DNA from 2 places in the Comamonas sp. GB3 AK4-5 genome. Region 1 is predicted to be linked to the other one. Evidence: riboswitches for the same ligand, from Rfam matches in the RefSeq annotation. Region 1 holds a riboswitch; the other holds the start of a gene.

Region 1 (3,407 bases):
CAAGCGCGGCCTGATCGAAGCCGCCAGCCGCCAGCCCGATGCCGTGGTGCTGGACCTGGGCCTGCCCGATGCGGATGGAAAAACAGTGATCGCCGAGCTGCGCAGCTGGAGCGCCTTGCCGATTCTGGTGCTCTCGGCCCGAGAGCGCGAGGAAGAAAAAGTGGCCGTGCTGGATGCCGGTGCCGACGACTATCTGACCAAGCCCTTTGGCGTGCCCGAGCTGCTGGCGCGCTTGCGCGTGCTGCTGCGCCGCCGCCAGCAGGGGCAGGCTGCAGACAAGCCCGGTAGCCGCGTGCAGTTTGGTGCGGTGGTGGTGGACCTGGCCACCCATGAGGTGGCGCGTGCCGGCGAGCCCGTGCACCTGACTCCCATCGAATTTCGCCTGCTGGCGGCGCTGATTGCAGGCCATGGCAGGGTGCTGACCCACCGCCAGCTGCTGCTGCAGGTCTGGGGGCCGGAATACCTGGACCGGCCGCACTATCTGCGTGTGCACATGGCCAATCTGCGGCAAAAGGTGGAGGCCGATGCGGCCCAGCCCCGGCATTTGATCACCGAGCTGCAGGTGGGCTATCGCTTGGTGGGGCTGGCTAGTTAGCGGATCAGCAAGGCGCAGGCGTACAAGCCCAGTCCAAAGACGGCATGCATGACCAGGCTGTGCATACGGGCCAGCCAGGGGCGCGGCGCGCGGCTGGCGGCCCAGCCTGCACCCAGGGCGGGTTGCATCACAAAAAACGGGAACACCACCGTGGCCGTACCGAACAGCAAGGCCGGCAGCAAACTAGGGGTGGCCAGCCAGGCGCTGCCCTGCCACAGCACCAGGCCAGCGGCAAAAGCGATACCGGTCAGAAAATGTACGGCCCAGCCCAGAACTGCCTCAAAGGCCTTGGGCGCCGCGGCACCAATGGGTGCGTGGGCAAAACGGCCATGGGGCATATGGGCAATCCAGCGGCCGACCAGGGCGTAGTCGAGTGCAGGCACGCCCAGCAGGCGCTTGCGCGCCGCAGCCCATAAGTCGGTGGCGATGGTGGCGCCTATGCCCATGGCGATGGTTTGGAGGGTGACAATGGGGTCAGTAAAGCTCATGGAACGCTCGCGCAAACAAGAAGAAGCAAGATGCTGAAAAATCCCACTATGCAAACTCAAGCCGACTTCAAGTCAAGCCCCCATGTTGGTTGATATAGGAGATGTGGTGCGGCGCACGGGGCTGGCCGCCTCCACCTTGCGCTATTACGAAGCCCAGGGCTTGATTGCCGCTGCGGGTCGCCATGGCTTGCGCCGCCAATACCAGCCCCAGGTCTTGCAGCAGCTGGCCTTGATCACCCTGGGGCGTACGGCGGGCTTTTCGCTGGCGGAAATTCGCCAGATGCTGGGCGATGGCGGCAGCCTGGTGGTGGACCGCCAGGCGCTGGAGCGCAAGGCCGACGAGCTGGACCGCAGCATTCGTCGCATGACGGCGCTGCGCGAAGGCCTGCGCCATGTGGCGCAATGCCCGGCGCCCCAGCATCTGGAATGCCCGAAATTCCAGCAAATCCTGCGCCTGCATACGGCCAGCCAGCGGCACAGGGCGGAAGAGGGCGGCGCTTCAGCGCATCCTTAATCACGTCACATCGGCTGGCCGGTCTGGCTGCCGGATGCGGCGCAGCCCGTATAATCGCGGCCTGTCCGAGGAGCGTTGCAGCGCCCCCAGTGTGAGCGGGGCGTGAGGCTCGGATTTTCATTGCAACGACGCTCACCCACGCTTTCTGTGCGGTGAGGTTCATTCAAAGTCCCCCGCAGAACGTGGTTTTTCATTCATTTTTTGGAGAAAACCATGAACGCTGCTGTTCGATTCAATCCTGCTGACTCCGCGATCACCGATATTTCCCTGGCCGCCTGGGGCCGCAAGGAAATCAAGATCGCCGAAACCGAGATGCCCGGCCTGATGGCTGTGCGCGAAGAGTTCGCCGCTGCCCAGCCGCTGAAGGGCGCGCGCATCACCGGCTCGCTGCACATGACCATCCAGACCGCAGTGCTGATCGAGACGCTGACGGCTCTGGGCGCGCAAGTGCGCTGGGCCTCGTGCAACATCTTCTCCACCCAGGACCATGCCGCAGCCGCCATCGCCGAAACCGGCGTGCCGGTCTACGCCATCAAGGGCGAATCGCTGAAGGACTACTGGGACTACACCCACGCCATCTTTGAATTCGGCGCCAAGGACACCGAGGGCGAAGGCCCGAACATGATCCTGGACGATGGCGGCGATGCCACCATGCTGATGCATCTGGGCAAGAAGGCCGAGAAGGACCTCTCTGTGCTGGCCAACCCCGGTTCGGAAGAAGAAAAGATCGTCTTCGCCGCCATCAAGGTCAAGCTGGCGGTGGACCCCACCTGGTACAGCCGCAAGAGCGCCCACATCCTGGGTGTGACCGAGGAAACCACCACCGGTGTGCACCGCCTGAACGAAATGTCGGCCAAGGGCACGCTGCTGTTCCGTGCCATCAACGTCAACGACTCGGTGACCAAGTCCAAGTTCGACAATCTGTACGGCTGCCGCGAATCGCTGGTGGACGGCATCAAGCGCGCCACCGACGTGATGATCGCCGGCAAGGTGGCTGTGGTCGCCGGCTACGGTGACGTGGGCAAGGGCTGTGCCCAGGCCCTGCAAGCCCTGCGTGCCCAAGTGTGGGTCACCGAGATTGACCCCATCAATGCCCTGCAGGCTGCCATGGAAGGCTATAAGGTCGTGACCATGGAGTACGCCGCTGACAAGTGCGACATCTTCGTGACCACCACCGGCAACAAGGACATCATTCGCCACGAGCACATGATCGCCATGAAGGACGAAGCCATCGTCTGCAACATCGGTCACTTTGACAATGAAATCGACGTGGCGTCGATCGAGAAGTACGAGTGGGAAGAGATCAAGCCCCAGGTGGACCACATCACTTTCCCCGATGGCAAGAAGATCATTCTGCTGGCCAAGGGCCGTCTGGTGAACCTGGGCTGCGCCACCGGCCACCCCAGCTTTGTGATGTCCAACTCCTTTGCCAACCAGACCCTGGCGCAGATCGAGCTGTTCACCCGCCCCGATGCCTACGAAGTGGGCAAGGTCTATGTGTTGCCCAAGATCCTGGACGAAAAAGTGGCCCGCCTGCACCTGAAGAAGGTGGGTGCCCAGCTGACCGTGCTGAGCCAGGATCAGGCCGATTACATCGGCGTGAAAAAAGAAGGCCCTTACAAGCCTGAAACATACCGTTATTAACACCCCCTGAGGCGCTTTGCGCCTTCCCCCTCTCTGGCTTCGCCGGAGGGGGACGACAGCCTCGCTGCGGGGCGGCCCTTGCTCGCTGTCTCTGAGCTGGGGCGCGCCAGTATTTAGGGTCTGGCGCCATAGATAACCGAGATATTCCTGGAGAGCGACGCGATGC
Region 2 (3,407 bases), 460 kb from region 1:
GCGGGTTGATGTTCCCGGAGCTGGTTGACGCCCGTCAGGTTCGGGGGCGTTCGCGCAGCATCTGTACAAAGCGCTGGCCGGCCAGGCCCAGCGGGCGGGCCTTGGACCAGACCCAATCCACAAATAGCGTGCTGCCGTTGCTGATGCTTTGCATGGGCACTTCCATCAAGGTGCCTGCGGCGATATGGGGCTCCACCATGCCCCTGGGCAACCAGCCCCAGGCCAGCCCGGTATGGATGAGGGACAGGGCGGCCTGGTAGCTGTCGCAGCGCCACAGCTGGTGGGCAAACACAAAGCGCGGGTGGGTCTGCAGCGGGTCACGGCTGGTGACCAGTACCTGGCGGCTGGCGGCGAGCTGGTCCGTGCTCAAGCGCACGTCGGGGCCATGGGCTGTTTGTGCGGCGCGCCAGGGGGCGAACTGCGGGGCCATGACGGCCACCAGGGTTTCATGGCCCATGCCTTGAAATTCCTCGCGCCCATCCATGGCCGGGCGCTCGAACATCAGGGCCAGCTGGGCCCGGCCGGCGTGCAGCAGCTCCAGTGCGTCGGCCTGGGGCGCGGCCAGCACTTCCACCGTCAGCCCGGGAAACTCCTGTGCCAGGGGCACCAGGCCATCGGCCCAGGCGGTGGAGAGCAGCTCGGGCGCAATGGCAAAGGTCAGCCGCTCCTCCAGCCCCTGGTGCAAGGCCTTGGCCTGCTGGTTGAGCTGCTGCAACTGGGCCGCCAGCAGGCGGGCCTGGGGCTCCAGCGCACGGGCGGCGGCGGTGGGGCGGGGCTCGCGCCCGCTGCGGTCAAAAAGCGGGAGGTCCAGCTCGGCTTCCAGCTGGGCGATGGCCATGCTGACGGCTGAGGGCACGCGCCCCAGCTGGCGTGCAGCGGCGGAAAACGATCCATGGTCCAGCACGGAGAGAAACAAAAGAACTTGCTCAGGGGGAAAAGCCATGGCGGCCAATCTATCAAGAAAACTGAAAGAATCTGACTTTTGTGCTCAATTTACGGCACATATACTGCCGGCCATGTCGAAACCTGTCAGTGCGATGGCACCCGCAACCTCTCTCTCTGCCGCTTCTTCTCCTGTCTCCACCGCCCCCTCCGCATCCCCCAAAAAACCTACCGGCCTGCAAGGGCCCTGGCGCCGCGTGGTGTTTGTCGGTCTGTACGAGCTGATCGCCATCATTGTTTCCAGCCTGTTGTTCATGGCCACGGGCCAGAACTCGGGCGACTCCGGTGTGATGGCCGTGGCGGCCTCCACCATTGCCATTGCATGGAACCTCACTTTCAACTGGCTGTTCGAGCAATGGGAGCTGCGCCAAACCCAAAAAGGCCGTTCCCTGCTGCGCCGCATTGCACACGCCATCGGCTTTGAAGGCGGTATTGCCGCCATGCTGATCCCGCTGATGGCCTGGTGGTTCGATATTTCGCTGTGGGAAGCCACGGTGCTGGAAGCCGGCCTGCTGGTGTTCTTCATGCTCTACACCTTTGTCTTCAACTGGGCGTTTGACCGCATCTTTGGCCTGCCGGCGTCGGCCCAGAACCTGCAGCCCTGATGCGCAGGCCGACCGCCGGGCATCTGCACGCATTCCCCGCGCCGGCACATTCCGGCGGCACGCCGTAAAATTGCCGGCTTCGCCCCGAGGAGCGCTGCAGCGGGCCGGTGTGTACCTGCAGGTACACGATCGGCCGGTCAGGCTCGGGGTCCGCAGATGCCTGGCCCCGCCCGCCTCTGCCCGCTCTTGCAACGGCGCTCACCTGTCTTCGATTCTGCTTTTTGGTTTTACACAGGTGAGCTGATGTCTGTTGCTGCTGCTTCTTCCATTGCCATTCCCCCCATGCGCCTGTCGGGCCTGGAGCCCGTGTTCATCGGCGAGGGCACGCTGTTCGTCAACGTGGGCGAGCGCACCAACGTCACCGGCTCCAAGGCCTTTGCCCGCCTGATCCTGAACGAGCAGTACGAGGAAGCCCTGGCCGTGGCGCGCCAGCAGGTGGAAAACGGGGCGCAAATCATCGACGTGAACATGGACGAGGCCATGCTGGACAGCAAGGCCGCCATGGTGCGCTTTCTGAACCTGATTGCCTCCGAGCCCGACATCGCCAAGGTGCCGGTGATGGTGGACAGCTCCAAGTGGGAAGTGATCGAGGCCGGCCTGCAATGCCTGCAGGGCAAGGGCATCGTGAACTCCATCTCCATGAAGGAAGGGCTGGAGAAGTTCAAGCATGAGGCCAAGCTCATCCAGCGCTATGGCGCGGCCGCCGTGGTCATGGCCTTTGATGAAAAAGGCCAGGCCGACACCTACGCGCGCAAGATCGAAATCTGCGAGCGTGCCTACCGCGTGCTGGTGGATGAGGTGGGTTTTGCGCCCGAGGACATCATCTTCGACCCGAATATCTTTGCCGTGGCCACCGGCATTGAAGAGCACAACAACTACGCCGTCGACTTCATCGAGGCCGTGCGCTGGATCAAGCAGAACCTGCCCGGCGCCAAGATCAGCGGCGGCGTTTCGAACGTGAGCTTCTCCTTCCGCGGCAACGACCCGGTGCGCGAGGCTATACACACCGTCTTCCTCTACCACGCGATTGCGGCCGGCATGGACATGGGCATCGTCAACGCTGGCATGGTGGGCGTGTACGACGATCTGGAGCCGGATCTGCGCGAGCGCGTGGAGGACGTGGTACTCAACCGCCGCCCCGACGCGGCCGAGCGCCTGCTGGAGATCGCCGACAGCGCCAAGGGCGCTGCCAAGGACGAGAGCAAGAAGCTGGAATGGCGCGGCACGCCCGAGCATCCCAAGACCGTGGGCGAGCGCCTCTCGCATGCCCTGGTGCACGGCATCACCGACTTCATCACCGAGGACACGGAAGAGGCCTACCAGCAGATCGTGGTGCAGGGCGGGGGTCGCCCGCTGCATGTGATCGAAGGCCCGCTCATGGACGGCATGAACGTGGTGGGCGACCTGTTTGGCGCCGGCAAGATGTTCCTGCCCCAGGTGGTGAAGTCCGCCCGCGTGATGAAGCAGGCCGTGGCCCATCTGGTGCCCTATATCGAAGAGGAAAAGCGCCAGCAGGAAGCGGCCGGCCTGGACGTGTCCAGCAAGGGCAAGATCGTCATTGCCACCGTCAAGGGCGATGTGCATGACATCGGCAAGAACATCGTCACCGTGGTGCTTCAGTGCAACAACTTCGAGGTCATCAACATGGGCGTGATGGTGCCCTGCCACGAGATCCTGGCCCGTGCCAAGGCCGAGGGCGCGGACATCATCGGCCTGTCCGGCCTGATCACGCCCAGCCTGGAGGAGATGCAGTACGTGGCCGGCGAGATGCACAAGGACGACTACTTCCGCATCAAGAAGATTCCGCTCTTGATTGGTGGCGCCACCTGCTCGCGTGTGCACACGGCCGTGAAGATCGCG

Evidence for each region. Region 1 has a riboswitch for S-adenosylhomocysteine ahead of ahcY (adenosylhomocysteinase). Riboswitches for the same ligand answer to the same signal wherever they lie in the genome.
Region 2: it holds a riboswitch for S-adenosylhomocysteine, as region 1 does, so the genes downstream of both, metH (methionine synthase) here and ahcY (adenosylhomocysteinase) in region 1, are expected to answer to the same signal.

The regions. Positions count from the first base shown of each region.
Region 1 covers NZ_CP166730.1:690,113-693,519, forward strand. Annotated here, with positions in the region: gene ACA027_RS03030 (response regulator) at 1-595, shown strand, start outside; gene ACA027_RS03035 (DUF2938 domain-containing protein) at 592-1,083, opposite strand; gene ACA027_RS03040 (helix-turn-helix domain-containing protein) at 1,166-1,597, shown strand; S-adenosyl-L-homocysteine riboswitch at 1,659-1,738, shown strand; gene ahcY (adenosylhomocysteinase) at 1,811-3,241, shown strand; gene ACA027_RS03050 (TlyA family RNA methyltransferase) at 3,404-3,407, shown strand, end outside.
Region 2 covers NZ_CP166730.1:227,676-231,082, forward strand. Annotated here, with positions in the region: gene ACA027_RS00940 (LysR family transcriptional regulator) at 35-943, opposite strand; gene ACA027_RS00945 (PACE efflux transporter) at 1,017-1,547, shown strand; S-adenosyl-L-homocysteine riboswitch at 1,628-1,754, shown strand; gene metH (methionine synthase) at 1,791-3,407, shown strand, end outside.